2 regions of the Kitasatospora sp. NPDC086801 genome follow, and region 1 is predicted to be linked to the other one. Evidence: predicted binding sites of a transcription regulator. Region 1 holds the regulator's gene; the other holds the start of a gene.
What was found. The regulator HrcA, encoded in region 1, represses chaperone genes, less so after heat shock. The targets are predictions, from matches to a motif close to TTNGCACTCNGNNNNNCNGAGTGCNAA.
Positions count from the first base shown of each region.

Region 2: a site for HrcA is predicted at 10,781-10,807, ahead of groES (co-chaperone GroES). Genes of this name have one in related genera too.

Region 1 covers NZ_JBIVAX010000002.1:272,568-287,589, reverse strand. The annotation lists gene ACIPLC_RS04705 (ABC transporter ATP-binding protein) at 1-1,459, opposite strand, end outside; gene ACIPLC_RS04700 (AMP-dependent synthetase/ligase) at 1,817-3,796, shown strand; gene hemW (radical SAM family heme chaperone HemW) at 3,855-5,084, shown strand; gene ACIPLC_RS04690 (Uma2 family endonuclease) at 5,126-5,683, shown strand; gene ACIPLC_RS04685 (DUF3097 domain-containing protein) at 5,690-6,517, opposite strand; gene ACIPLC_RS04680 (hypothetical protein) at 6,542-7,126, opposite strand; gene htpX (zinc metalloprotease HtpX) at 7,221-8,141, opposite strand; gene hrcA (heat-inducible transcriptional repressor HrcA) at 8,405-9,439, shown strand; gene dnaJ (molecular chaperone DnaJ) at 9,515-10,654, shown strand; gene ACIPLC_RS04660 (16S rRNA (uracil(1498)-N(3))-methyltransferase) at 10,830-11,579, shown strand; gene ACIPLC_RS04655 (PDZ domain-containing protein) at 11,673-14,921, shown strand.
Region 2 covers NZ_JBIVAX010000001.1:14,537-29,558, forward strand. The annotation lists gene ACIPLC_RS00045 (protein kinase) at 1-892, opposite strand, end outside; gene ACIPLC_RS00050 (hypothetical protein) at 1,147-1,710, shown strand; gene ACIPLC_RS00055 (GuaB3 family IMP dehydrogenase-related protein) at 1,776-2,903, opposite strand; gene guaB (IMP dehydrogenase) at 3,052-4,554, opposite strand; gene ACIPLC_RS00065 (sigma-70 family RNA polymerase sigma factor) at 4,807-5,523, opposite strand; gene ACIPLC_RS00070 (response regulator transcription factor) at 5,862-6,473, opposite strand; gene ACIPLC_RS00075 (WhiB family transcriptional regulator) at 7,035-7,361, shown strand; gene ACIPLC_RS00080 (LysR family transcriptional regulator) at 7,460-8,455, opposite strand; gene groL (chaperonin GroEL) at 8,587-10,218, opposite strand; gene groES (co-chaperone GroES) at 10,335-10,640, opposite strand; gene ACIPLC_RS00095 (SAM-dependent methyltransferase) at 10,963-12,129, shown strand; gene ACIPLC_RS00100 (polysaccharide deacetylase family protein) at 12,155-13,069, opposite strand; gene ACIPLC_RS00105 (hypothetical protein) at 13,150-13,410, opposite strand; gene tsaD (tRNA (adenosine(37)-N6)-threonylcarbamoyltransferase complex transferase subunit TsaD) at 13,407-14,513, opposite strand; gene rimI (ribosomal protein S18-alanine N-acetyltransferase) at 14,506-14,985, opposite strand; gene tsaB (tRNA (adenosine(37)-N6)-threonylcarbamoyltransferase complex dimerization subunit type 1 TsaB) at 15,009-15,022, opposite strand, start outside.

The sequences.
Region 1 (15,022 bases):
CCAGGGCCCGGGCGATGGCCAGGCGCTGGCGCTGGCCGCCGGAGACGTTGCCGCCGCCCTGGGCGATCGGGGCGTCCAGGCCTTCGGCCAGTTCCTGGACGAAGTCCTTGGCCTGGGCGATCTCCAGGGCGTGCCAGAGCTCCTCGTCGGTGGCGTCGGGCCGGCCGTAGCGGAGGTTGCTGGCGACGGTGCCGGAGAACAGGTAGGGCTTCTGCGGGACGAGGCCGACGCTCTCGGCGATCGTCTCGGGGGCGAGTTCGCGCACGTCGACGCCGTCGAGCAGGACCTGGCCGGAGGTGGCGTCGAACAGCCGGGGCACGAGCCCGAGCAGGGTGGACTTGCCGCTGCCGGTGGAGCCGATGACGGCGGTGGTCTCGCCGGGGCGGGCGGTGATGGCGATGCCGCGCAGCACCGAGGCCTCGGCGCCGGGGTAGCGGAAGTCGACGTCGCGCAGTTCCAGGTTGCCGCGGCGCAGCACCTCGGTGATCGGCGCGGCGGGCGGGACGACGCTGGAGGAGGTGCCGAGGACCTCCTCGATGCGCTCGGCGCAGACCTCGGCGCGCGGCACCATCATGAACATGAAGGTGGCCATCATGACGCTCATCAGGATCTGCATCAGGTAGGAGAGGAACGCGGTGAGCGCGCCGATCTGCATGCCGCCGCTGTCGATCCGGTGGGCGCCGAACCAGAGCACGGCGACGCTGGAGACGTTCACGACCAGCATCACGGCCGGGAACATGAACGACATCAGCCGGCCGACCTGGAGGGCGGTGTCGGTGAGCTCCCCGTTGGCCTGGGCGAAGCGGGCCTGCTCGTGGTCGTCCTTGACGAACGCGCGGATGACCCGGATGCCGGTGATCTGCTCGCGCAGGACCCGGTTCACCGTGTCGATCCGGGTCTGCATGCTGCGGAACTTGGGGCGCAGCGCGCGGACCAGGAGGAGCACGACGACGCCGAGCAGCGGGATGACCGCGAGCAGCAGGCCGGACAGCGGCACGTCCTGGTTGAGGGCCATGATGATGCCGCCGACGCACATGATCGGGGCGGCCACCATGAGCGTGAAGCTCATCAGGGCCAGCATCTGGACCTGTTGGACGTCGTTGGTGGTCCGGGTGATCAGCGAAGGGGCGCCGAACTGGCCGACCTCGCGGGCGGAGAAGCTCTGCACCTGGTCGAAGACGGCGGCGCGGACGTCCCGGCCGAAGGCCATGGCCGTCCGGGAGCCGTAGTAGACGGCGCCGATCGAGCAGAGCGCCTGGACCAGGGTGACGCCGATCATCACCCCGCCCACTTGCAGGATGTAGCCGGTGTCGCCCTTGACCACGCCGTCGTCGATGATGTCGGCGTTGAGCGTCGGCAGGTAGAGCGCCGCCAGGGTGGACACCAGTTGGAGCGCCACGAGCAGCGCGATCGGTCGGGAGTACGGGCGCAGGTACGCCCTGAGCAGTCTGATCAGCACTGGCACACTCTTGTCGTCGACGGGTGGATTCGCATCCCAATTCTCGTTCTTCGGTGGACTCGTACAGGCGATTCACAGGCTGTGGATCGTAGGTTTGCCCAGTCCTTTGCCGAACCGTACGGCGGGCCCGGTTGCACGGGTTCACCCGGGGCCCGCGCGGGGGCGTCGGCGGGCACCGGCGGCGCGGCGGTGTGCCGACCGGTCCCGCCCTCTTACGGAATGACCGGTTTCCCCCTAGGCTGCTGATTGCCCCCTTGTTACTCGCCGGTACCGCCTGGGTTGACCGGGGGCCCGGCGACCGCCCCCACGGGCGCCGCGACAATCCCTCAGACGGCCACCCGCCCCCGGAGGTCCTCGTTGAGTTCCGCGCAGTCCCTGATCGACTCCGGTAGTGCCGACTTGGTCGCCGGGCGTCCCGCCTCCGTCGCCCACCTCTTCCTGGAGCGGGTCGCCGCCACCCCGAACGCCGAGGCCTACCGCTACCCCGCCCCGGTCGACGAGCACGCCGCGGACAGCGCCCCCGGCGCCGAGCAGTGGCGCTCGCTCACCTGGGCGCAGACCGCGGCCCGGGTCAAGGCGGTGGCCGCCGGCCTGATGGCGCTCGGCATCCAGCCGGAGGACCGGGTCGCGCTGGCCTCCTCGACCCGGCTCGAATGGATCATCGCCGACCTCGGGAACATGTGCGCGGGTGCCGCCACCACGACCGTCTATCCCAGCACCAACGCCGACGAGACCGCGTTCATCCTCTCCAACTCCGGTTCCAGGGCGCTGTTCGCGGAGAACGCCGCCCAACTCGCCAAGGCCGTCGACCAACTCGGCCACCTGCCCGAGCTGCGGACCGTCATCCTCTTCGACGCCCCCGAGGCCGGCACCGCCGAGGCCGGCACCGCCGAGACTGCCGACTCCGAGGCCGGTGCCCCCGGGGCCGACGGCCTGAACGGCCTCACCGTGCTCACCCTCGTCGAACTGGAGCAGCGCGGCGCCGAGTACCTGGACCAGCACCCGGACGCGGTCGAGAAGGCCGTCGCCGCGCTCGACAAGGAGCAACTGGCCACCCTGATCTACACCTCCGGCACCACCGGCCGCCCCAAGGGCGTGCGCCTGGTGCACGACTGCTGGGCGTACGAGGCCCGGGCCCAGGAGGCCAGCGGACTGCTGCGCTCCGACGACGTCCAGTTCATGTGGCTGCCGCTGTCGCACGTGTTCGGCAAGACGCTGATCTCCGGCCAGATCGCCACCGGCCACGTGATGGCCGTGGACGGCCGGGTCGACCGGATCATCCACAACCTGCCGGTCATCCGGCCGACCGTGATGGCCTCGGCGCCGCGCATCTTCGAGAAGGTCTACAACGGCATCGCCGGCCGGGCCCGGGCTGAGGGCGGTGCCAAGTACAAGATCTTCCGGTGGGCCGCCAAGGTCGCCCGCGAGCACGCCCGGGCCGTCCAGGAGAGCCGGATCGCCACCGGCGCCGGCACCGTTCCGCTGGGCCTCAGGCTCCAGCACGGCCTGGCCGACAAGCTGGTCTACGCCAAGATCCGCGCGGCCTTCGGCGGCCGGCTGCGCGGCGCCGTCTCCGGCAGCGCCGCGCTCGCGCCCGAGATCGGCTACTTCTTCCTCGGCGCCGGCGTGCCGATCCTGGAGGGCTACGGCCTCAGCGAGACGAGCGCCGGCTCCTGCGTCAACCGCGAGGAGGACATCCGGATCGGCACCGTGGGCCGCCCGCTGCCCGGCACCGAGGTCCGGATCGCCGAGGACGGCGAGATCCTGCTGCGCGGCCCCGGCGTCATGCGCGGCTACCACGACCTGCCCGAGAAGACCGCCGAGGTACTGGAGGCCGACGGCTGGTTCCACACCGAGGACATCGGTGAGCTCGGCCCCGACGGCTTCCTGCGGATCACCGACCGCAAGAAGGACCTGTTCAAGACCTCCGGCGGCAAGTACGTCGCGCCCAGCGAGGTCGAGGGCAGGTTCAAGGCGGTCTGCCCGTTCGTCAGCAACATCCTCGTGATCGGCAACGGCCGCAACTTCTGCACCGCGCTGATCGGCCTGGACGAGTCGGTCATCATGCCGTGGGCCGCCGAGCACGGGCTGAAGGGCAAGTCCTACGCCGAGGTGGCCGCCGACCCGCAGGTGCACCAGCTGATCGAGGGCTTCGTCAAGCGACTCAACGCCGACCTCCAGCGCTGGCAGACGATCAAGAAGTTCCACCTGCTGCCGCGCGATCTCGACATCGAGCACGGGGAGCTCACCCCGAGCCTGAAGATCAAGCGCCCGGTGGTCGAGCGGACCTACGCGGACGCTGTCACCGCGATGTACGCGGGCGCCAACGAGGCCTGATCGGCCCCGCTCCCGTACGGCTCACCGGTTCGGGTGAGCCGTACGGGACAATGGGGTCATGCCCTCCGCACTCCCCGACGGCGAACCGGTGCCGTCCGACGGTTCCCTGCCCGCATCCGCCCGCGCCGGTCTCGGGCAGCGGCCGTTCGGTTTCTACCTGCACGTGCCGTACTGCGCCAGCCGCTGCGGCTACTGCGACTTCAACACCTACACCGCCACCGAGCTGCGCTCCTCCGGGGCCGTCGCCTCCCAGGAGACCTACGCGGACAACGTGGTCGCCGAGATCCGGCTGGCCCGCCGGGTCCTCGGCCCGGTCGACCTGCCGGTGCAGACCGTCTTCCTCGGCGGCGGCACCCCCACCCTGCTGCCCGCCCGTGACCTGGTGAAGATGCTCGCCGCGCTGCGCGAGGAGTTCGGGCTCGCCGAGGGCGCCGAGGTCACCACCGAGGCCAACCCGGAGTCCGTCGACCCGGCCTACCTGGCCGAACTGCGCGAGGGCGGCTACAACCGGGTCTCCTTCGGCATGCAGAGCGCCCGCCCGCACGTCCTGAAGCTGCTCGACCGCCACCACACCCCGGGCCGCCCCGAGGCCTGCGTCGCCGAGGCCCGTGCCGCCGGCTTCGACCACGTCAACCTGGACCTCATCTACGGCACCCCCGGCGAGTCCGACGGCGACTGGCGCGCCTCCCTGGACGCCGCCATCGGCGCCGGGCCCGACCACGTCTCCGCGTACTCCCTGATCGTCGAGGACGGCACCAAGCTCGCCGCCCGGGTCAAGCGCGGCGAACTGCCGATGATCGACGACGACGTGCACGCCGACCGCTACCTCATCGCCGAACAGGCCCTCAGCGCCGCCGGCTACACCTGGTACGAGGTCTCCAACTGGGCCACCACCCCGGAGGGCCGCTGCCGCCACAACGAGCTGTACTGGACCGGCGCCGACTGGTGGGGCGCAGGCCCCGGCGCGCACAGCCACGTCGGCGGCGTCCGCTGGTGGAACGCCAAGCACCCCGCCGCCTACGCCCAGGCCCTCGCCGAGGGCCGCACCCCCGCCCAGGGCCGCGAGGTCCTCGCCGAGGAGGACCGCCGGGTCGAGCGCATCCTGCTCGAACTGCGCCTCGCCGAGGGCATCCCGCTCACCCTCCTCACCGACACCGGCCGCCACGCCGCCGCCCGCCACCTCGCCGACGGCCTCCTCGCCGCCGAGCCGTACGCCCAGGGCCGCGCCGTCCTCACCCTCCAGGGCCGGCTGCTCGCCGACGCGGTCGTACGTGACCTGGTGGACTGACATTCGTTAACGTGGGTGTCAGCCGTCGGAGGGAGCGTGCGATGACCGCCATCGATGATCGGATGACCGGGATCTTCGAGAACCTGGAGGTGCCGGAGGGCATCAAGGCCGAACTCATCAGGGGGGAAATCGTGATGATGGCGGGGCCTGACATGGTCCACAATCTCATCGTCCTGGCGATTCAGCACCAGCTTCCGTACGGTCGGTGGCGTCCACTCACGACCCAGGACCTGGGGATCCCCGGCCAGGCGAGCGAACCCCAGCCAGACCTGGTCGTCTTCGAACGCGGGGCGGTCCAGGAGCACGGACGACTGCTGCCGTCGCCCGCCGTCACCCTGGTGGTCGAGGTGGTGTCGAAGACCAGTGTCGATCGTGATTACCGGACCAAGCGGGAGCTCTACGCCGAGGGCTCCGTCCCCGCGTACCTGATCGTGGACCCGATCAAGGGGGTCTGCGTGCTGCTGACCGAGTTGGGTAGGGATCCCGGGTCCGGCCTCCCGAGGTACATGTCCGAGCGGACCAGCAAGTTCGGCGAGCCCGTCCCCGTCAGCCTGCTTGAGATCGATCTGGACACCACGGACTTTCAGCAGTACGTCTGATCGGCCTCACTCCGGAACCGTCACGAAGTCGATCAACTCCTCGACCTTGCCCAGCAGTTCCGGCTCCAGGTCCTTGTAGCTGTCCACCGTGGAGAGGATCCGCTTCCAGGCGGCGGGGGTGTTCACCGGCCAGCCGAGGCGGCGGCAGACGCCCTCCTTCCACTCCTCGCCGCGCGGGACGGCGGGCCAGCCGGGGATGCCGACGGAGGCGGGCTTCACGGCCTGCCAGATGTCGATGTAGGGGTGGCCGACGACCAGGACGGCGTCGCCGGTGACCTGGGCGGCGATGCGGTGCTCCTTGGTGCCGGGGAGCAGGTGGTCGACCAGGACGCCGAGGCGCCGCCCCGGGCCGGGGGCGAAGTCGGCGACGATCGCGGGCAGGTCGTCCACGCCCTCCAGGTACTCGACGACCACGCCCTCGATCCGCAGGTCGTCGCCCCAGACCCGCTCGACCAGTTCGGCGTCGTGCCGGCCCTCGACGTAGATCCGCGACTCGCGGGCGACCCGGGCCCGGGCGCCGGGGACGGCGACCGAGCCGGAGGCGGTGCGGCCCGGCGCGCGGGCGGGCGCGGGACCGGCCGGGCGCACCAGGGTGACCGTCCGGCCCTCCAGCAGGAAGCCGCGCGGCACCAGCGGGAACACCCGGTGCTTGCCGAAGCGGTCCTCCAGGGTGACGGTGAAGCCCTCGGCCGTCTTCTCGCAGCGCACCACCGCGCCGCAGAAGCCGGTGGCGGCCTCCTCCACCACCAGGTCCCGTTCGGCGCTCACCTCCGGGGCGGGCGACTGCTTCTTCCACGGCGGGGTCAGGTCGGGTCCGTACTGGCGGCTGTGCATGAAAGCGACTATACGGACGGACCGTCAGAGGCCCGGCGCGCCCCAGACCGGGAACCAGCGGGTGAGGTCCTTCTCCAGCCGCAGGTCGTTCCCCAGCATCGCGTTGACCTGGAGCTCCAGCGGGCTGTTGCGCCGCTCCCCGCCGCCGGGCATCGGAGCGAAGGGGTAGAAGGTGCCGCGTTTGTAGAGGTAGACCAGGGCCAGCGGCTGCCCCTCCGGGTTGCGGAAGCCGACCAGCGAGCAGAGCAGCTGCGGCCCGAAGCCGTTCGCCTCCAGCTCGCTGTTGACCGCGTGCAGGTCGTTGACCAGCTCCGGCAGCTCCTCGGGGGTGTGCCGGGCGAGCAGCCAGGAGTAGCCGTAGCCGTCCTTGGAGGCCTCCACCGGGACGCCGCCGCGTTCGGTGTCGGCGTCGAGCAGCGCCCGCACCTGCTGTTCGACCTGGACGAAGGCCGCGCCCTCGACGGCGGCGAAGCAGACCGAGCCGAGCCCGGTGGGGGTGAACCCGGCCGCGGCCTCCAGGGTGAGGGCGGCGGACGGGACGCCGAACAACTGGTCGAGGTCGGGCTTGACGGGCTTGGTGCGCCCGAACAGGGTGTCCAGGATTCCCACGGCGATCCTTTCGGAGGAGGGAGTCGGGAGGGAGTCGGGAGGGCTGGAGGAGGGCTGGGGGGAGGGCCGTAGGAGGGCGGCAGCGGGCGGGGCGTCAGCGGCCGAGCTGCTCGGAGATCTTCGCCAGCTGCTCCAGCCGCTTCTCCAGCGTCGGGTGGGTGGAGAACAGCTGCGAGGCGGTCTCCCGGGCGCTCAGCGCGGGGGCGAAGTAGAAGGCGTTGTAGGGCTGCGCCTGGCGCAGGTCCTTGCTGGGGATGGCGGCGATCTGGCCGGTGACCTTGGTGAGCGCGGAGGCGAGGGCGCTGGGCCGGCCGGTGAGCTGGGCGGCGGCGCGGTCGGCGGCGAGTTCCCGGTAGCGGGAGAGGAGCCGGGTGAGCAGGAAGCTGATGGCGTAGACGACCATCGACACCAGCGGGATGATCAGGGCGGCGATCGCCGCGTTCTGGTCGTTGCTGTTGCGGTTGCCGCCCATGAATCCGCCGTACACGGCGATCCGGGTCATGGCCCCGGCGAGGACGCCGAGGAAGCCGGCGATGGTCATCACCGCGACGTCCCGGTGGGCGACGTGGGACAGCTCGTGGGCGAGGACGCCCTCCAGTTCCTCGGGTTCCAGCCGGCGCAGCAGGCCGGTGGTGACGCACACCACGGCGTTCTGCGGGTTGCGGCCGGTGGCGAAGGCGTTCGGCATGTCGTTGTCGGCGACCGCCACCCGGGGTTTGGGCATGTCGGCCAGCGCGCAGAGCCGGTCGATGGTGCCGTGCAGTTGCGGGTACTGCTCAGGGGTCACCTGGTGGGCGCCCATCGCCCGTTCGGTGATCTTGTCGCTGAACCAGAACTGGGCCACGAACAGCCCGCCGGAGATCAGGACGATCAGTGGCCAGGCGCCGCGCAGCAGCACGATCAGCAGACCGGTGAAACCGACGTACAGCAGCCCGATCACGAACATCGTCACGACCATGCGGCCGGTCAGACCGCGGTCGGGCGCGAAACGGGTGTGCTGGCCCGAGCTCGACATTGCTTGCTCCTCCATTCGCCGTCGTCTTCGATGCTGCCACCCGGACGGCCCCACGGCACCACCCCCGCGCCGGGAACTGCGGGCAGGATCACTCCGGCCGGGCCGTTCCTGCCGTTGGGCCCGGGCCTTACACTGGCAGGTACGGTTTTGGCACTCGCACGTTCAGAGTGCCAAAGCGGGTGCCGGAGCCGGGGTCGTCCCGGAGCGGGCAGCAGCATGCGTGACACGAACGGACAACGTGCGAAGACGGAGGTGTGTGCCCCATGGCCGGTGAGGTTCGCCAGCTGGACGACCGCAAGCTCGCCGTGCTCCGCGCGATCGTCCAGGACTACGTGGGCACCGAGGAGCCGGTCGGTTCCAAGGCCCTGGTGGAGCGGCACAACCTCGGAGTCTCCCCGGCGACCGTCCGCAACGACATGGCGGCGCTGGAGGAGGAGGGCTACATCCACCAGCCGCACACCAGCGCCGGGCGCATCCCCACCGACAAGGGGTACCGCCTGTTCGTCGACAAGCTCGCCGAGGTCAAGCCGATGAGCGCCCCCGAGCGCCGGGCGATCCGGCACTTCCTGGACGGCGCCGTCGACCTGGACGACGTGGTCATGCGGACGGTGCGGCTGCTCGCCCAGCTCACCCGGCAGGTCGCGGTGGTGCAGTACCCCTCGCTGTCGCGGTCCACGGTCCGGCACATCGAGCTGGTGGCGCTGGCCCCGACCAAGGTGATGCTGGTCCTGATCACCAACACCGGCCGGGTCGAGCAGCGGATGGTGGACTGCCCGGGCCCGGTCGGCGAGACGGTCCTGGCGGACCTGCGGGCCCGGATCAACGTGCGGGCCGTCGGCCAGCGGCTGCCGGACGTGCCGGGGTTCCTGGAGGAGCTCCCGGCGGGTTTCGAGCAGCCGGACCGCCCGACCGTCAGCACGGTCCTGGCGACGCTGTTCGAAGCGCTCGCCGAACAGAACGAGGAGCGGATCATGCTGGCCGGCACGGCCAATCTGACCCGCTTCGGGCACGACTTCCCCCTGACCATCCAGCCGGTGCTGGAAGCCCTGGAGGAGCAGGTCGTCCTGCTCCGCCTCCTGGGTGAGACGGCGGACGCCGCGATGACGGTCCGGATCGGGCGGGAGATCGCCTACGAGGGGCTGAATTCCACCTCGGTGGTGTCGGTCGGTTACGGTTCGGGCGACGAGAGCGTGGCCAAACTGGGTGTGATCGGTCCGACCCGGATGGACTATCCGGGCACAATGGGGGCGGTGCGTGCGGTGGCGCGGTACGTGGGTCAGATCCTGGCCGAGTCGTAGCACAGGCCGCCGTCGGACCTCCGGCGGCGGTGTCCAGTCGCAGCACTACTACAGGCGGAACAAGCGGAGCATTTGGTGGCCACGGACTACTACGCGGTACTCGGCGTCCGACGGGATGCGGGGCAGGACGAGATCAAGAAGGCCTTCCGGCGCCTGGCACGCGAACTGCACCCGGACGTCAATCCGGACCCGAAGACGCAGGAGCGCTTCAAGGAGATCAACGCCGCCTACGAGGTGCTCTCCGACCCACAGAAGCGCCAGGTCTACGACCTCGGCGGCGACCCGCTCTCGCCGGGTGGCGGGGGCGCGGGCGGCTTCGGCGCGGGCGCGGCGGGCTTCGGCTTCTCCGACATCATGGACGCCTTCTTCGGCGCCGCGGCCGGCCAGCGCGGCCCGCGCTCGCGCACCCGCCGCGGCCAGGACGCCATGATCCGGCTGGAGATCACCCTGGAGGAGGCCGCCTTCGGCACCACCAAGGAACTCCAGGTCGACACCGCCGTCACCTGCACCACGTGCAGCGGCGAGGGCGCGGCCCCTGGCACCTCCGCGCAGACCTGCGACATGTGTCGCGGCAAGGGCGAGGTCTCCCAGGTCACCCGGTCGTTCCTGGGCCAGGTCATGACCTCCCGCCCCTGCCCGCAGTGCCAGGGCTTCGGCACCGTCGTGCCGACCCCGTGCCCGGAGTGCGCCGGCGACGGTCGGGTCCGCGCCCGGCGCACCCTGACCGTCAAGATCCCGGCCGGTGTCGACAACGGCACCCGGATCCAGCTGGCCGGCGAGGGCGAGGTCGGCCCCGGCGGCGGCCCGGCCGGCGACCTGTACGTCGAGATCGCCGAGACCACCCACACCGTCTTCCAGCGGCGCGGGGACGACCTGCACTGCACCGTCACCATCCCGATGACGGCGGCGTCCCTGGGCACCCAGGTGCCGCTGCAGACCCTGGACGGGCTGGAGGAGGTCGACATCCGGCCCGGCACCCAGTCCGGGCAGTCGATCCCGCTGCACGGCCGCGGCATCACGCACCTGCGCGGGGGCGGCCGGGGCGACCTGATAGTGCATGTCGAGGTGCAGACGCCCAGCAAGCTCGACGCCGAGCAGGAGGACCTGCTGCGCCGGCTCGCGGTGCTGCGCGGTGAGGAGCGGCCGTCCGGCCAGTTCGCGCCGGGCCAGCAGGGCCTGTTCTCGCGCCTCAAGGACGCGTTCAACGGCCGATAGGCCCCCAGGGCGGGTCTGACAATTCGCGTCGGATCAGCGCGCGGCGTCGCGTGCCCGGCGGGAATTGTCAGACCCGCCCTAGGCCTGTCCGGGCCGTCCGCGCGGGGGTGCCGGGGTCCTGCCCCGGCACCCCTTTCGCGTTCCCGATCCGCTCCCACCCCCGGAGGTTCCCCGCATGACCGCCCCCGTCTTCGTCGTCGAGACCGAGCGGATCGCCGCTGCCACGCCCGGCTCCGTGGTGCGCCTCGACGGGCCGGAGGGGCGGCACGCGGCCGCGGTGAAGCGGCTGGCGGCGGGCGAGGCGGTGACCCTCGCCGACGGGCTGGGCCTCGGGGTGGACGGGACGGTCGCCGCGGTGCTCGGCAAGGACGCGATCGACGTCACGGTGGCCGCCGTCCGCCGGGAGCCCGAGCCGGTACCGCGGATCGTCGTCGTCCAGGCGCTGCCCAAGGGTGACCGCGGCGAGCTCGCGGTGGAGACCATGACCGAGGTCGGCGTGGACGTGATCGTCCCGTGGGCCGCCTCGCGCTGCATCACGCAGTGGAAGGGCGACCGGGGCGCCAAGGCGCTCGCCAAGTGGCGGGCCACCGCCCGGGAGGCGGGCAAGCAGTCCCGTCGGCTGCGCTTCCCCGAGGTGCGCGAGCCGGCGACCACCCGGCAGCTGGCGCCGCTCCTGGCCGGGGCCGCGTTCGCCGCCGTGCTGCACGAGGAGGGCGCCGAGCCGCTGGCGCTGGCCGCGCTGCCCGGGGCCGGGGACGTGGTGCTGGTGGTCGGCCCGGAGGGCGGGGTCTCCCCGGAGGAGCTGGCCGCCTTCGCCGAGGCGGGCGCCGGACCGTACCGGCTGGGCCCCTCGGTGCTGCGCACCTCCACCGCCGGGGTGGCCGCCGGCGCCCTGCTGCTGGGGCGCACCGGCCGCTGGTCGTAGGGCACTTCCCGTGGATCGGGCCGCGCCCGCCGGTGGGGCCGGAGTCTGCGGAAACCGGCGCGCGTCGTGCGCGTACGTGCCTACGCTGACCGCGTGACGGAACCCCTGAGCACCTCTGCGGGCGCCTACCTGCGCCATCCCCATCTGCACGGTGACCTGGTCACCTTCGTCGCCGAGGACGACGTCTGGCTGGCCCCGCTGGACGGCGGCCGGGCCTGGCGGCTGACGGCCGATCACCTGCCGGTCCACCACCCCCGGTTCGCCCCCGACGGGCGGCACATCGCCTTCACCTCCACCCGGGACGGCGCGCCCGAGGTGCACGTGGTGCCGGTGGACGGCGGCCCGTCCCGGCGGCTCACCCACTGGGGCAGCGACCAGACCGAGGTGCGGGGCTGGACGGCCGACGGGCGCCCGATCGCCCTCACCACCGCCGGCGAGGCGACCCTGCGCCGCAGCTGGGCGCACGCCGTGCCGCTGGACGGCGGCGAGTCGGTGCGGCTGCCGTACGGGCCGATCGGCGGGCTCGCCTTCGAGCCGGGCGGCGACCGCGTGCTGCTGGGCACCGTCAACAACCGCGAACCGGCCTGGTGGAAGCGCTACCGGGGCGGCCGGGCGGGCAAGTTGTGGATCGGCCGGGACGAATTCGTCCGCGTCCACGAGGAGTTGGACGGCCAGCTCGACTCTCCGCTGTGGGTGGCCGGCCCCCTCCTGCCAGGAGGCAGGATCGCCTTCCTCTCCGACCACGAGGGCGTCGGCGAGCTGTACTCCAGCCGCCCGGACGGCTCCGACCTGCGCCGCCACACCACGGACCCGGACGGCTTCTACGCCCGCAACGCCACCACCGACGGCACCCGGGTGGTCTTCCACCGGGCCGGCGACATCTGGCTGCTGGAGGACCTGGCGGGAGCCGCGCCCCGCCGCCTCGACATCCGGCTGGCCGGCCCGCGCAGCGGCCGCCGCCCCCGCCCGGTGCACGCCGCGCACTGGCTGGAGTCCGCCGCCCCCGACCGCACCGGCCGGGCCGGCGCCGTGGTGGTGCGCGGCGACGTGCACTGGCTGACCCACCGGGAGGGCCCGGCCCGGGTGCTGGACGAGACGCCGGGGGTGCGCGGGCGGCTGGCCCGGGTGGTGCCGGGCGAGGACGGCGCCCAGGGCGTGCTGTGGGTGTCCGACGCCGAGGGCGAGGACGCCCTGGAGTTCGCCCCCGACGTCCAGGGCGCCGAGCGTCGCCGGCTGGCCGCCGGGCGGATCGGCCGGGTCAACTCCCTGGCGGTGTCCCCGGACGGCGCGCAGGCCGCGCTCGGCGTGCACGACGGCCGGGTCCTGCTGGTCGCGCTCGCCGACGGCACCGTGCACGAGCTGGACCGCAGCACCGACGGCGAGGTCAGCGGGCTGGCCTTCAGCCCGGACTCGGCCTGGCTGGCCTGGTCGCGGCCGGCGCACCGGCTGGGCCCGTACTCGCTGCGCCAGATCGTGCTGGCCGACCTGGCCACCCGGACGGTCGGGGAGGTCACCCAGCAGCGCTTCATCGACACCTCGCCGGCCTTCACCGCGGACGGCCGCTACCTGGCGTTCCTGTCGGTGCGCAACTTCGACCCGGTCTACGACTCGCACGTCTTCGACCTGTCGTTCCCCAACGGCTGCCGCCCGTACCTGATCACGCTGGCCGCCGACACGCCGTCCCCGTTCGGACCGCAGCGGGCCGGGCGCCCGCTCGGCGCGGAGGAGGACGAGCCGCGCGGCAGGAAGGCGGACGGCGAGGAGGCCGCCGCCGTACCGGTGACCAGGGTCGACCTGGACGGCATCGCGGACCGGATCGTCCCGTTCCCGGTCGAGGGCGGCCGGTTCGACGTGCTCAAGGCCGCCAAGGACGGCCTGCTGTGGACCCGCGCCCCGCTGCTCGGCGAACTCGGCGACGGGGCGGCCTCGCCGGAGGACGAGCGGCCCCGGCCGGTGCTGGAGCGCTTCGACCTGAGGAAGCGCCGCGTCGAGCAACTGGTGCACGGCGTGGACGGCTTCGCGGTCAGCGGGGACGGCACCCGGGTGGCCGTGCTGGACGGGGGCGAGCTGCGGATCGTCCCGGCCGAGCACAAGGCGGGCGGCGAGGACGACGAGGTGAGCGTCGACCTGGCCCGGCTGCGGGTCACCGTCGACCCGGCCGCCGAGTGGCGGCAGATGTACGCCGAGAACGGCCGCCTGATGCGGGACAACTACTGGCGCCCCGACCTCGGCGGCGTCGACTGGGCTGGCGTGCTGGACCGCTACCGGCCGCTCGTGGAGCGGCTCGGCTCGCACGACGACCTGGTCGACCTGCTCTGGGAGGTGCACGGCGAACTCGGCACCTCGCACGCCTACGTCATCCCGTACGGCCGGTACACCGAGCCCGCCCGGCGCCAGGGCCTGCTCGGCGCGGACCTCGCCAAGGACGGCGACCGGTGGCGGATCGCCCGCATCCTGCCCGGCGAGTCCTCCGACCCCCGGGCCCGCTCACCGCTGGCCGCGCCCGGCGCCGCGATCCGCCCGGGCGACGCCGTCCTCGCCGTCAACGGCCGCCCGGTGGACCCGGTCACCGGCCCGGCCCCGCTGCTGGCCGGCACCGCCGGGCAGCCGGTCGAGCTGACCGTGGCCGGCAAGGACGGCACCGACCGGCGCCACCCGGTGGTCGTCCCGATCGCCGACGAGGAGCCGCTGCGCTACCACGACTGGGTGGCCGGGCGGCGGGCCGCGGTGCGCGAGCTGTCCGGTGGCCGGCTCGGCTACCTGCACATCCCCGACATGCAGTCGGCCGGCTGGGCGCAGATCCACCGAGACCTGGCCGTGGAGATGGCCCGGGACGGCGTGATCGTCGACGTCCGGGAGAACCGCGGCGGCCACACCTCGCAGCTGGTGATCGAGAAGCTCGCCCGCCGGATCGTCGGCTGGAACGCCATCCGGGACACCGACCACCCGGTGCCCTACCCCCTCGACGCCCCGCGCGGGCCGGTCGTCGCGCTCGCCAACGAGTTCTCCGGCTCGGACGGCGACATCGTCAACGCCGTCATCCAGACGCTCGGCATCGGCCCGGTGGTCGGCACCCGCACCTGGGGCGGGGTGATCGGCTTCGACAGCCGCTACCACCTGGTCGACGGCACCCTGGTCACCCAGCCCAAGTACGCGTACTGGCTGGAGAACCACGGCTGGGGCGTGGAGAACCACGGCGTCGACCCGGACGTCGAGGTGCCGATGGCCCCGCACCAGTGGGCCGCCGGCGAGGACCCGCAGCTGGCCGAGGGCGTCCGGATCGCCCTCGCCGCGCTCGCCGCGGCCCCGCCCCGGACGGCCCCGCCGATGCCCTGGGCGTAGGGCGCGTCCCCGCCGCCCCGGCGGGCGGGAGCGCAGCCGAACGGGAGGTCGGCCGGGCCGACTTCCCGCTAGGCTGCGCCCGTACGGCCCCAGACCAGACA
Region 2 (15,022 bases), on a different contig from region 1:
CGGCGGCGGTCGGCCGCTCGACCTGCATCGCGTGCTCGGTGGTCGACTCGGCCTTCGCGGTGGCCTCCGCGACGACCCGCTTCAGCATCGACCGGGTCTGCGAGGCGTCCAGCCGCTCGGCCGGGTCCTTGGCGAGCAGCCCCTCGATCACCGGCTGCAGCGCCCCGGCGTTGACCGGGGCGGTCAGGTCCTCGGTCATCACCGCGGTCAGGGTGGCCAGCGCCGAGCCCCGGTCGTACGGCGGCCGGCCCTCGACCATCGCGTACAGCGTGCCGCCCAGCGACCACAGGTCGGCCGGCGGCCCGGGCTTCTGCCCGCGGGCCCGCTCCGGGGATATGTACGAGGGCGCGCCGACCAGCATGCCGGTGGAGGTGACCGAGGCGTCGCCCTCCACGCTGGCGATGCCGAAGTCGGTGAGCACGACCCGGCCGTCGTCGCCGATCAGCACGTTGGACGGCTTGACGTCCCGGTGCAGGATGCCCAGCGCGTGCGCGGCGCTCAGCACGCCGAGGACGTCGAGCGCGATCTCGGCGGCCCGGGCGGGGGCCAGCGGCCCGTCCTCCCGGATGACGTCGGCCAGCGAGCGGGACTCGACCAGCTCCATGACGATCCACGGCCGGTCGTCCTCGTCGACCACGTCGAAGACGGTGACCGCCGAGTTGTGCCGGATCCGCGCGGTGGCCTTGGCCTCGCGCAGCGTCCGGACGATCAGCCGGTGCTTCTCCTCCTCCTCGACGCTGGCGTTCATCCGCAGTTCCTTGACCGCGACGGTCCGCCCCAGCATCTCGTCCTCGGCGCGCCAGACGGTGCCCATACCGCCGCGCCCGAGCACGCCGTTCAGCCGGTAGCGGCCGGCCAGGAGGCGGCCGGTGGAACCCTGCGCCTGGGTCATTCGGAACGTTCCCCCATGTGCTGCCGGCGGTCGTGGTGACGGCGTGTCGGCCCGGCCTCAGGCCCGAACACCCAAGTGTCCATCATCCCCTGTCCCCGGGGGCCGGGACCACCCGGCCCCCGGACCCGATCCGGGACGTACCGGATCGGGTTCGGCACTCCGTGCCCGATCTGTGATCGAAAACTCGCCAAGATCCGGCCGGAGCGCTGCTACCGTTCGGCAGCTCATCGTCTTTCCGGGGGGAACCGACGCCCATGACCGCACCCGCACCGGGCACTGACGGCCAGTCGGGCCGGCCGCGCACCGCCCAGCACTACTCGGTCGCCCCCACCCTGGACTCCCCCGAGGGCTACGTCGCGCCCGGTATGCCCGGTGTCCCGGTGGCCGGATACGTCCCCACCGTCCGCTCCCACCGGACGGGCGCGCGCCGCCGCACCGCCCTGGCGGTCGCCCTCGCCGTCCTCGCCATGCTGCTCGGCGGCCTGGCCTACGGCTGCGCGCCGGCCCGGGCCGCGGACAGCCTCGGCTGGCTGGCCATCGCCCTCGCCGCCCTGGTCGCCTTACCGCTCGGCCGGCTCGGCGGCCGCAGCCGGGTGCTGCCGATGCTCGGCGCGGCGCTCGCGGCCTGCGCACTGCTGCTCGGCCAACTGACCTGCCAGCTCCGCCGGGTGCACGCGGCCGGCCCCGGCCCGCGCGGTCTGCCGCACGACGCCCTGGCGCACTGGCGCGCCGAACTGCGCGCGCTCGACCTCGCCTTCTACGGCATCGCCCTGGTCGGCGGCTTCCTCCTCACCCGCCGCACCGCCGACCGCGGCTGAGCCCGGTCCGGGCAGCCCGAAGCCCCCGCCGGCGGAACCGACGGGGGCCTTCACCACGAGGCGTCTCAGCGGTGGTTGAGCGCCGGGTTGACGGTCACCTCGACCCGCTGGAACTCCTTGAGCTCGGTGTAGCCGGTGGTGGCCATCGCGCGGCGCAGCGCGCCGAACAGGTTCATGGTGCCGTCGGGGGTGTGCGAGGGACCGGTCAGGATCTCCTCGGTGGTGCCGACCGTGCCGAGGTCCACCCGCTTGCCGCGCGGCAGCTCCTCGTGGACGGCCTCCATGCCCCAGTGGAAGCCCTTGCCGGGCGCGTCGGTGGCGCGGGCCAGCGCGGCACCGATCATCACCGCGTCGGCGCCGCAGGCGACGGCCTTCGGGATGTCGCCGCTGTAGCCGACGCCACCGTCCGCGATCACGTGCACGTAGCGGCCGCCGGACTCGTCCATGTAGTCGCGGCGGGCGGCGGCCACGTCGGCGACGGCGGTGGCCATCGGCACCTGGATGCCGAGGACGCCCCGGGTGGTGTGGGCGGCGCCGCCGCCGAAGCCGACCAGCACGCCGGCCGCGCCGGTGCGCATCAGGTGCAGGGCCGCGGTGTAGGTGGCGCAGCCGCCGACGATCACCGGGACGTCCAGCTCGTAGATGAACTGCTTGAGGTTGAGCGGCTCGGCGCCGCTGGACACGTGCTCGGCCGAGACGGTGGTGCCGCGGATGACGAAGACGTCGACGCCCGCGTCCACGACGGCCTTGGAGAACTCGGCGGTGCGCTGCGGCGAGAGCGCGGCGGCGGTGACCACGCCGGAGTCGCGGACCTCCTGGATCCGCTGCTTGATCAGCTCGGCGCGGATCGGCGCCGCGTAGATCTCCTGCAGGCGGCGGGTCGCGGCGGCCTCGTCAGTGATCGTGGCGATCTCGTCGAGCAGCGGCTGCGGGTCCTCGTAGCGGGTCCAGAGGCCTTCCAGGTTCAGCACGCCGAGGCCGCCGAGGCGGCCGATGGCGATGGCCTGCTGCGGCGAGACCACGCTGTCCATCGGAGCGGCCAGGAACGGCAGCTCGAAGCGGTAGGCATCAATCTGCCAGGCGATCGAGACCTCCTTCGGGTCCCGGGTACGACGGCTGGGGACGACGGCGATGTCGTCGAAGGAGTACGCCCGGCGGCCGCGCTTGCCTCGCCCGATCTCGATCTCAGTCACTTCGAGCCCTTCTGATGTGTTGCTCATGCCCGCCGGGTCACCCCGGCCGCCCCATTATCCCGCACCCTGCGAACGCACGCCCCCGCCCCCGGGCGTGCCGAGGGGCCCGCCGCCGCGGTGCGGTGACGGACCCCTGTGCTTCGGCTGCTCAGCGGTTGGAGTAGTTCGGCGCCTCGACGGTCATCTGGATGTCGTGCGGGTGGCTCTCCTTGAGGCCCGCCGAGGTGATCCGGACGAAGCGGCCCTTGCTCTCCATCTCGGCGATGGTGGCGGCGCCGACGTAGCCCATGGTCTGGCGCAGGCCGCCGACCAGCTGGTGCAGCACGGCCGACAGCGGGCCGCGGTAGGGCACCTGGCCCTCGATGCCCTCGGGGACGAGCTTGTCGTCCGAGGCCACCTCGGCCTGGAAGTAGCGGTCCTTGGAGTACGAGCGACCCTGGCCGCGGGACTGCATGGCGCCCAGCGAGCCCATGCCGCGGTAGGACTTGAACTGCTTGCCGTTGATGAACATCAGCTCGCCCGGGGACTCCTCGCAGCCGGCCAGCAGCGAGCCCAGCATCACGGTGTCGGCGCCGGCGGCCAGCGCCTTGCCGATGTCGCCGGAGTACTGCAGGCCGCCGTCGCCGATGACCGGCACGCCGGCCGCCTGGCAGGCCACCGCGGCCTCGTAGATGGCGGTGATCTGCGGGACGCCGATGCCGGCGACCACACGGGTGGTGCAGATGGAGCCGGGGCCGACGCCGACCTTGACGCCGTCCACACCGGCGTCGATCAGCGCCTGGGCGCCGTCGCGGGTGGCCACGTTGCCGCCGACCACGTCGATCCCGACGGCCGACTTGATCTTCCCGATCCAGGCCAGCGCGTTGTGGCTGTGGCCGTGCGAGGTGTCCACGACCAGGAAGTCCGCGCCGGCCTCGACCAGGGCCTGGGCCCGGTCGAACGCCTCGGCGCTGGCACCGACGGCGGCACCGACCAGCAGACGGCCCTCGGCGTCCTTGGCGGCGTTCGGGTACTGCTCGGCCTTGACGAAGTCCTTGACGGTGATCAGGCCCTTGATCCGGCCCTCGTCGTCGACCAGCGGGAGCTTCTCGATCTTGTGGCGGCGCAGCAGCGCCATCGCGTCCACGCCGGAGATGCCGACCTTGCCGGTGATCAGCGGCATCGGGGTCATGATCTCGCGGACCTGGCGGCTGCGGTCCGACTCGAAGGCCATGTCACGGTTGGTGACGATGCCGAGCAGCTTGCCGGCCTCGTCCGCGATCGGCACGCCGGAGATCCGGAACTTGGCGCACAGCGCGTCGGCCTCGGCCAGCGTGGTGTCCGGGCCGACCGTGATCGGGTCGGTGACCATGCCGGACTCGGAGCGCTTCACCAGGTCGACCTGGTTGGCCTGGTCCTCGACCGACAGGTTGCGGTGCAGCACGCCGACGCCGCCCTGGCGGGCCATCGAGATCGCCATCCGCGCCTCGGTGACCTTGTCCATCGCGGCGGAGAGCAGCGGGATGTTGACGCGCACGTTCCGGGAGACCCGCGAGGAGGTGTCGACCTGGTTCGGCAGCACCGCGGAGGCCCCGGGCAGCAGCAGGACGTCATCGAACGTGAGCCCGAGCATGGCGAACTTCTCGGGTACGCCTGCGGCGTTGTAAGACATTTGGGGGGTACCTTCCGTGGCCGGCCTAATCCGCTCACGCCCTGAGGGTGGGGGCGCGTTCATCGCTCACTCGCAGCAGACCGCCGAAGCCGGGTGGTTTTGGAGGAACCTCCAGGGGAACCCCGCGCGCACCCGCGAAACTTTGGCAACCCGCCCAGGCGCCGATACCCCATGGTACTGGCACTGCGAATGTGTCCTCGCGTGCCCTTGACAACACCGGCCACCCGTGGATCATTCCGGCAGGTCAGGGCCTCAGGAGGACTCCTCGGCGAGCGCCCGCAGCCGGCTGAGCGCCCGGTGCTGCGCCACCCGGACGGCGCCCGGCGACATCCCCAGCACCTCGCCGGTCTCCTCCGCCGAGAGCCCGGCGGCCACCCGCAGCAGCACCAGCTCGCGCTGACGGGCCGGCAGGTTGGAGAGCAGTTCCTTGGCCCAGGCCGCGTCGCTGCTCAGCAGCGCCTGCTCCTCCGGGCCGAGCGCCTCGTCCGGCACCTCCGGCAGGTCGTCCTGCGGGACGACGGTCGAACCGGGCCCGCGCATCGCGGCCCGCTGCAGATCGGCGATCTTGTGCGCGGCGATGCCGTAGACGAAGGCCTCGAACGGCCGCCCCTGGTCCTTGTACCGGGGCAGCGCGCACAGCACCGCGACGCAGACCTCCTGCGCGACGTCGTCCACGTGGTGCCGGGCACCGCCGGGCAGCCGGACCAGCCGGCCGCGACAGTAGCGCAGCGCCAGCGGATGGACGTAGGCGAGCAGGGCGTCGATGGCCGGGCCCTCACCGCGGACGGCGGCCGCGACGAGTTCGCCCACCAGGGGGGAACCGCCCGTGCCGAGCACCGGCGGTCGGCCGGGGCCGGGCGCCGCACCGGGGCCGTCGGGGTCGGCGTACGACGGATCGCCGCCCGGGTCGGAGGGCTCGGCCTCCACCGGGTCCGCCTGGCAGGCCGCACCGGCGACGTCGTCACGCATCGGTCCATGGTGCCTGGTCGATCGGGAAAACGCGGCACCGCGTCCGGAGTTGTGCACCGGAACGTTATGCGCTGCGGCACCGTACGGCGTGCCGCCGCGCACCACCGGCCCCTCCTGCACCGTGCCGCCTCCCGCCCCGCCGCCGTCGGTGGTCCCGTCCTTCGCGCCGTTCGCCGAGTGTCCTGCGGCCGTGTGGTTCGCCGCAGTGCCTGTCCGCTGGTCCCCGAGGTGCTCCACTCCTCCATGGTGCAACCTCGGGACCGTAACGTCACACGCCCGGACGGCGTCCGTCCCGGGAACCGCCGGCGGCGCACCGCAGCCGGCGGCGGCACCGGCGGTCAGCGGACCAGGCCCCAGCGGAAACCCAGCGCCACCGCGTGCGCGCGGTCGGAGGCCCCGAGCTTCTTGAACAGCCGTCGGGCGTGGGTCTTGACGGTGTCCTCGGACAGGAACAGCTCGCGGCCGATCTCGGCGTTGCTGCGACCGTGGCTCATGCCCTCCAGCACCTGGATCTCACGCGCCGTCAACGTGGGCGCCGCGCCCATGTCGGGGCTGCGCAGCCGGCGGGGGGCGAGCCGCCAGGTCGGGTCGGCGAGGGCCTGGGTGACGGTGGCCCGCAGTTCGGCGCGCGAGGCGTCCTTGTGCAGGTACCCGCGGGCGCCCGCGGCCACCGCGAGCGCGACCCCGTCGAGGTCCTCGGCGACGGTGAGCATGATGATCCGCGCGCCCGGATCGGCGGACAGCAGCCGCCGGACCGTCTCGACCCCGCCGAGGCCGGGCATCCGGACGTCCATCAGAACGAGATCGGAGCGGTCGGCCACCCAGCGGCGGAGGACCTCCTCCCCGTTCGTCGCGGTGGTGACCCGGTCCACACCGGGTACGGTCGCGACCGCGCGGCGAAGCGCCTCGCGGGCGAGCGGGGAATCGTCGCAAACGAGAACGGAAGTCATGACCGTCGTCCTCCGCAGCTGATCCGCGTCACGTTGAGCCTCCTGGCTGGTACGAACCTCTCCGACACGGCCGATCGGCGACAGAGTCCGTGCTGATCGCCTCAAATTCCCCGCGATCGTTCCCGACGTCCGGCGCCCGCTAACCGCCTCCGCACTTCCAACGACCGTCACTCGAATGAGTTACGGCCTTCGGGGCCATCTCCACCACTGTACGTGGCCAACCCATTACCGATCAGCCGCATCGCGGTGCACACGCCGCACTTTTGCCCAGCTCGCGCGCGGTCGGCGCACGACCCGCACACCGATGCGGAGCGTCGCGCGCCCGTCGGCCACCCGAATGCCACGCCCGCGCCCGCCGAACCCCTTGCCCACTTTGCCCGTTTTTATAGCTTTCGTATGGTCATTGACTGTTGTGCCACTCTGTGGGTGACTTGTCCATGGAGTTGCCGTAAGTCATATTTCCAGGTGTCCACACCAGTGCATCGACGCCCCGCCGCGCCGCCCAGCAGCAGCCCGCTGAGCGCCGGCCCACGGCCGACGAGCCTCTGAAGGGAATGAGCCATGGCAGATTTCTCCCGCCTCCCCGGTCCCAACGCGGACCTCTGGGACTGGCAGCTCTCCGCAGCCTGCCGTGGCGTGGACAGCTCGCTCTTCTTCCACCCCGAGGGCGAACGCGGGGCCGCGCGGAGTTCACGCGAGGCCAGTGCCAAGGAGGTCTGCATGCGCTGCCCGGTGATCACCGAGTGCGCGGCGCACGCGCTGGCGGTCCGCGAGCCGTACGGCGTCTGGGGCGGGATGACCGAGGACGAGCGCGAGGAGATGCTGGGGCGCTCGCGGCACCGGCTGGTGGAGGTCCCGCTGACCCCGCCGGCGGTCGCACAGCGCTAGCCCCGCCTCCACGGCGCGCCGTGAAGAAACGTTTCTTCGTGGCGCCTCAGGCTGTCCGAGCCCCGTTCGGGGCCCTCAGGCCCCTCGCGCCCCAGAGGTCAGCGGCCGGCAGACCCCGCCAGCCGCTCCAGCATCAGCGCCACGGCCGGCACCTCGGCCAGATCCGGCAGGGTCAGCGCGACCACCTGCCGCAGCGCCGGCGCCCCCGCAGCCGTCCGCACCGGCACCGTCGACACCCCGTCCGGGCGCACCGACTCCAGCGCCAGCCGGGGCAGCACCGCCACCCCCAGCCCGGCCGCCACCAGGCCGACCACCGCCGGATAGTCGTCGGTCGCGAAGTCGATCCGGGGCTCGAAACCCGCCCCCGCGCACAGCTCCACCAGGTGCCCCCGGCACTGCGGGCAGCCGGCGATCCACTGCTCCCCCGCCAGCTCGGCCAGCTCCACCGGCCTGTCCCGCCCCGCCAGCCGGTGCGCGGCGGGCAGCAGGCCCACCAGCGGGTCGTCCAGCAGCGGGGTGACCACCAGATCGGACCAGTCGGAGCCGGCGCTCAGCTGCTGCGCCTCCAGGTTGGCCTCGGCCCGCGCCTCGCGCGGCGTCCCGTGCGCGGGCGCCGGCAGCGCGGCGCCGCCGTCGGACTGCGGGTAGCGGAAGGCCAGCGCGATCTCGCACTCGCCGCCGCGCAGCATCGCCAGCGACTCCGGCGGCTCCGCCTCGACCAGCGACACGCGCACCCCCGGATGGCTGTCCCGCAGCCGGGCGACCGCGGGCGGCACCAGGGTGGAACTCGCGGTCGGGAAGGAGACCAGCCGCACCCGCCCGGCCCGCAGCCCGGCGATCGCGGCGATCTCCTCCTCGGCGGCGGAGAGCCCGGCCAGGATCCCGGTGGCATGCTTGAGCAGGACCCGCCCCGCCTCGCTGAGCTGCATGCCCCGGCCGGAGCGGACCACCAGCGGGGTGTCCACCGACTTCTCCAGGGCCTTCATCTGCTGACTGATGGCGGGCTGCGTACAGCCCAGCTCGCGGGCGGCGGCGGAGAAGGAGCCGGTGCGGGCGACGGCACGCAGGACGCGCAGGTGACGGGCCTCGATCATGCCTCAGTTATAAGGCAATCTTTGCCAATGGCAAAATTCTGCTGATGATTGAAGCCTCAAACGCCGGACACGCCGGAGGCCCGGCCACACCCCGAGGGGCGCGGACCGGGCCTCCGATCGACCGTCAGGCGTCAGTGCGAGTGGCCGTGACCGTGGGAGTGGCCGTGACCGCCGTCGGCCTCCTCCTCCTTCTTCTCCACCACGAGGGTCTCGGTGGTGAGCAGCAGGGAGGCGATCGAGGCCGCGTTCTCCAGGGCGGAACGGGTGACCTTGACCGGGTCGATGACGCCGGCCTTCACCAGGTCGCCGTACTCGCCGGTGGCCGCGTTGAAGCCCTGGCCGGGCTCCAGCTCGGCGACCTTGGAGGTGATGACGTAGCCCTCCAGGCCGGCGTTCTGGGCGATCCAGCGCAGCGGCTCGTGCAGCGCCTTGCGGACCACCGCGACACCGGTCGCCTCGTCACCCTCCAGGCCCAGGCCGCCGTCCAGCACCTTGGCGGCGTGCACCAGGGAGGCGCCACCACCGGCGACGATGCCCTCCTCGACCGCGGCGCGGGTCGCCGAGATGGCGTCCTCCAGGCGGTGCTTGCGCTCCTTCAGCTCCACCTCGGTGGCGGCGCCGACCTTGATGACGCAGACGCCGCCGGCCAGCTTGGCCAGGCGCTCCTGCAGCTTCTCGCGGTCCCAGTCGGAGTCGGTGGCGGCGATCTCACCCTTGATCTGGGCGACGCGGCCGGCCACGGCCTCGGCGTCACCGGCACCGTCGACGACGGTGGTCTCGTCCTTGGTGATGGTCACGCGGCGGGCGGTGCCCAGCACGTCCACGCCGACCTGGTCGAGCTTGAGGCCGACCTCCTCGGAGATGACCGTGCCGCCGGTCAGGGTGGCCAGGTCGCCGAGGATCGCCTTGCGGCGGTCGCCGAAGCCCGGGGCCTTGACGGCGACCGCGTTGAAGGTGCCGCGGATCTTGTTCACCACGAGGGTGGACAGCGCCTCGCCGTCGACGTCCTCGGCGATGATCAGCAGCGGCCGGGAGGCACCGCCCTGGAGGATCTTCTCCAGCAGCGGCAGCAGCTCCTGGATGGAGGAGATCTTGCCCTGGTTGATCAGGATGTACGGGTCCTCCAGGACCGCCTCCTGCCGCTCCGCGTCGGTGACGAAGTACGGCGACAGGTAGCCCTTGTCGAACTGCATGCCCTCGGTGAAGTCCAGCTCCACGCCGAAGGTGTTCGACTCCTCGACGGTGATGACACCGTCCTTGCCGACCTTGTCGATCGCCTCGGCGATCAGCTCGCCGACCTGGGTGTCCTGGGCGGAGAGGGACGCGACGGCGGCGACGTCGTCCTTGCCCTCGATCTCGCGGGCCACCGAGAGCAGGTGCTCGGAGACGGCGGCGACGGCCTTGTCGATGCCCTTCTTCAGGGCGGCCGGGCCGGCACCGGCGGCGACGTTGCGCAGACCCTCGTTGACCAGGGCCTGGGCCAGCACGGTGGCGGTGGTGGTGCCGTCGCCCGCGACGTCGTTGGTCTTGGTGGCGACCTCCTTGACGAGCTGCGCGCCAAGGTTCTCGTACGGGTCGTCCAGCTCGACCTCACGGGCGATGGTGACACCGTCGTTGGTGATGGTCGGGGCGCCGAACTTCTTGTCGATGACGACGTTGCGGCCCTTGGGGCCGATGGTCACCTTGACGGTGTCGGCCAGCTTGTTGACACCGCGCTCCAGCGAGCGGCGGGCGTCCTCGTCGAACTGCAGGATCTTCGCCATGTTCCCTATTCCCTCGGGGCTGCGGCCGACCCACCGGCCGCCGGACTACGTGAACCAACAACCACGCCCCGGGCCCCTGTCACTTGGGACACGGATCCGGGGCGGGTCGGAACGACTTACTTCTCGATGATGGCGAGAACGTCGCGAGCGGAAAGAACCAGGTACTCCTCGCCCTGGTACTTCACCTCGGTGCCGCCGTACTTCGAGTACAGGACGATGTCACCGACGGCGACGTCGAGCGGCAGACGCTGGCCGTCCTCGAAGCGGCCCGGGCCGACGGCCAGGACGACGCCCTCCTGGGGCTTCTCCTTGGCGGTGTCCGGGATAACCAGGCCGGAGGCCGTGGTGGTCTCGGCGTCGAGCGGCTGGACCACAATGCGGTCCTCAAGCGGCTTGATGGCAACCTTGCTGCTGGTGGTCACGTCCGAGCTCCCCTTCGGAGATTACGGGGTTTCTAACGGGTAGGAGCGAACCTGTGGGCCTGCCGTCGCGGGGGTCAGGCACACGTCTTCGCGTTAGCACTCCCCCAGTGGGGAGTGCCAAGGACGACCATAGGCCGGTGTTAGCACTCAGTCAACCAGAGTGCCAACGGCGCGCCCGGGCATCCCGCAACCGCGGGCGCGTGGCCGCACTCCTGTGCGACCGCCCCGCCCCCGGGCGGGCTCCCGCCGTGAGTCGCGACCCGGCCCGTCCGCGCCGGCACCGGCGGGCCGGACGGGGCCGCCGACCCGCCAGAATGGCCCCGTGGACACCGAGAACCTCCAGCCCCTGCTGACCCCCGAGGGCCAGGCCCTGCTCGCCGAGCTGCGCGAGTTCACGCCCGAGGAGGAGCTGGCACTGGCCACCAGGCTGCGGCGGGAGCACCCGGCCGAGCTGGTGTCGGCGGCGTTCGGGCAGGCCCGGCTGCGGCAGCGGGCGCGGGCGAAGTTCGGGGCGGACGCCGACCTGATGTACTTCACGCCCAACGGCGTCGAGCAGTCCACCCGGCGCAGCGTGGCCGAGTGGCGGGCGCGCCGCTTCGCCGGGCTGGGCGTCCGCCGGCTGGCCGACCTGTGCTGCGGCATCGGCGGGGACGTGCTGGCGCTGGCCCGGGCCGGGATCGAGGTGCTGGCCGTCGACAAGGACCCGGCGGCCTGCGCCGCCACCGCCGCCAACGCGGCCGCGCTGGGCCTGGCCGACCTGGTCGAGGTGCGCTGCGCAGACGTCGCCGAGGTGGACGTCACCGGCTACGACGCGGTGTTCACCGACCCGGCGCGGCGGACGGCGCGCGGCCGGGTGTTCGACCCGGAGGCGTACGCCCCGCCGCTCTCCTGGGCGATCGAGGCCGGCCGCCGGACCCCGATCGGCGCGCTGAAGGTGGCCCCGGGCATCCCGCACGAGGCCGTCCCGGCCGACGCCGAGGCGGAGTGGGTCTCCGACCACGGCGACGTGAAGGAGGCGGTGCTCTGGTTCGGCACCGGGGCCGCCCGCCCGCACCGCGCCACCCTGCTGCCGCAGGCCGCCAGCCTCACCGGCGGCGACCTGCCCGACCCGCCGGCCGGCCCGGTCGGGCGCTACCTGTACGAGCCGGACGGCGCGGTGATCCGGGCCCACCTGGTGGCCGAGGTGGCCGAGCAGGTGGGCGGCCGGCTGATCGACCCGAAGATCGCCTACCTGACCTCGGACGAGCTGGTGGCCACCCCGTACGCGCACGCCTTCGAGCTCACCGACGTGCTGCCGTTCCACATCAAGCGGCTGAAGGCGCTGCTGCGCGAGCGCGGGGTCGGCACGGTGGTGATCAAGAAGCGCGGGATGGCGATCACCCCGGAGGAGCTGCGCCGCCAGCTCAAGCCCTCCGGGCCGAACGCCGTCACGGTGATCCTCAGCCGCACCGACAACGGGCCGCTGATGATGCTCGGCCGGCCCGTCTGAGGCGGCTGCGCGGCGGGCGCCCGGACTACGAGGCGGGCGCCTGGATGTAGTCCTCCAACCGGGCCACCGAGAAGCCCTGCTCCTGGATCCGGGCCAGCAGGTCGCCGAACATCTGGGTCATCGTGGCGCCCTTGAGCTCCTTCGGGCCGCGGAAGTGCGCCAGGATGATGTCGCCGGACTTCAGCTTCTTGTCCGCCGCCTGGTACTGCATGTCGTGGATCTGCATCGACTCGCGCCAGAGCACCATCGCGCGCGGACCGCACTGCTGGACCGAGTTGTTCAGCGTCGGGGTGTTGGCGCCGTCCCCGAAGGGCGGGCGGAACAGCAACGGGGCGGTGCCGTACTGCTGGGTGAGCGCGGACTGCGCGTCGCAGATCTCGGACTTCTGCTTCTCCGCCGGGATCTTGCTCATCACCGGGTGGTCCACGGTGTGGTTCTGGATGTGGTTGCCGAGCGCCTGGAGCGGCTTGAAGTAGCCGTAGTCGTTCTTGACGATGTCCCGGGTCAGGAACATCGAGATCGGCACCTTGAGCTCGGTCAGCATCTCAACGAACTTCGGGTCCTTCTCGGCACCGTCGTCGATGGTGATGAAGACGACCTTGTCGCTCGTCTTCACATCGCTGAACACCGGTACGGGGCCGGTCCGTTCGAGCTTGATGGGCTTGTCCGCGGGCGGCGCGGGAGCCGGCGCCAGCGGTTTGAGGTTCCACTTCGCCCAGGCCGCCGCGTCCCCGCCGGCCGGGGCCGGGGTGGTGGGCGTGCCGGTCGGGCTGGTCGGCACGGCGCCGCCGCCGGTGGGCTGGGGGGTGGCCGCCGAGCTGCCGCCGGCCGCCGCCGGAGCGGCGCCGCCCCCGTTGTCGCCGCATCCGGTGGCCAGGGCCAGCAGGGCCAGCGCCCCCACCGCGTACGTCCTGGTCCTGCTCCGACCGTCCCTGTTCACCGCAGCGCGCTCCCGGTTCCCGTCCAGCTTCTTCTCAGCTATGCACGGTAGCGGTCGGGGTGGCGGTTCCCGGACAGTGCCTATTCGACGTGCTCGCTGGTGAAGGACCAGCGGTGCACCGGGCGGCCGAGCAGGTCGGCCGGCGGGTCGGCGACCGGCACCGGCTCGCCGGTCCACCAGGTGATCAGCAGCACGCGTTCGCCGGGCGCGCCGAGCAGCTCGGTGCGGACCAGCCCGGCCGAGCCGCGCACCGACGGCAGCGCCACCTCCCGTACCCAGGAGGCGAGTTCGGCCCCACGGCCGGCGACGGCGCGGGCCTCCCACATCGCGGCGACGGTCACTCGGCGCCACCGGTGAGGGCCTGGTACGCCTGGCCGTGGACGTCGCCGTGCCGGACGTCCGCGGCCGGCACGTGCGCCTCGGTCACCGGCAGCGAGGAGTCGGCGGACAGGTCGAGCGCGGACGGCGTGCGGTCGCGCCACACCATCTCGGAGCCCAGCGCGGCCACCATCGCGCCGTTGTCGGTGCACAGGCCCGGCCGGGGCACCCGCAACCGGATGCCGGCCCGGTCGCAGCGCTGCTGGGCCATCTCGCGCAGCCGCGAGTTGGCGGCCACCCCGCCGCCGATCATCAGGTGGTCGACGCCGTTGTCCTTGCACGCCTTGACGGCCTTGCGGGTAAGCACGTCGGTGACGGCCTCCTGGAAGGACGCCGCCACGTCGGCGATCGGCACCTCCTCGCCGGCCCGGCGCTTGGCCTCCACCCAGCGGGCGACGGCGGTCTTCAGGCCGGAGAAGGAGAAGTCGTACGCGGGGTCGTTGCGGCCGCTCAGGCCGCGCGGGAAGGCGATCGCCTTGCGGTCGCCCTCGCGGGCGGTGCGGTCGACCACCGGGCCGCCCGGGAAGCCCAGGCCGAGCACCCGGGCGACCTTGTCGAAGGCCTCGCCGGCCGCGTCGTCGATGGTCGCGCCGAGCGGGCGGACGTCGCTGGTGATGTCCTCGCTGAGCAGCAGCGAGGAGTGCCCGCCGGAGACCAGCAGCGCCATCGTCGGCGAGGGCAGCCGGCCGTGCTCCAGCTGGTCGACGCAGATGTGCGAGGCGAGGTGGTTGACCCCGTACAGCGGCTTGTCCAGCGCCCAGGCGTACGCCTTGGCGGCGCTGACGCCGACGAGCAGCGCGCCGGCCAGGCCGGGGCCGGCGGTGACGGCGATGCCGTCCAGGTCGCTCGCCTTGACACCGGCGGTGTCCAGGGCGCGCTGAATGGTCGGGACCATCGCCTCCAGGTGGGCGCGGCTGGCGATCTCCGGAACGACGCCGCCGAAGCGGGCGTGGTCGTTGACGCTGGAGGCGACCGCGTCGGCCAGCAGCGTGGTGCCGCGCACGATGCCGACGCCGGTCTCGTCGCAGGAGGTCTCGATGCCGAGGACGAGCGGTTCGTCAGCCATGGCGGGTGTCCTTAAGGTCCTTCGGGTCAGTGCTGGGGTGGTCGAGGCGCATCACCAGCGCGTCGACGTTGGCGGGCTGGTAGTAGCCGCGCCGGATGCCCACCGGGTGGAAGCCGAAGCGCTCGTACAGCTGCTGGGCGCGCGGGTTGTCCACCCGCACCTCCAGCAGCAGTTCGGCGCAGCCGCGCCGGGCGGCCTCCCGGATCAGGTCGGTGAGCAGCGCCGCGCCGAGGCCGGCGCCCTGGTGGCGCTGGTCGACGGCGATGGTCTGGACGTCGCCCTCGCCGGCGATCGCCATCAGCCCGGCGTAGCCGACGATGGCGCCGTCCGCGCCGGTGGCGACGGTGTAGTGGCGGGTGCCGCCGGGGTGGGTCTCGGCCAGCTCGGACCAGTACATCCCGGTGGACCAGGCGTCCTCGGGGAAGAGCCGCAGCTCCAGCTCCATCACCGGCGCGATGTCCCACCAGCGCATCGGGCGCAGGGTGGTGCCGTGCTTCACGCCGGGAGCA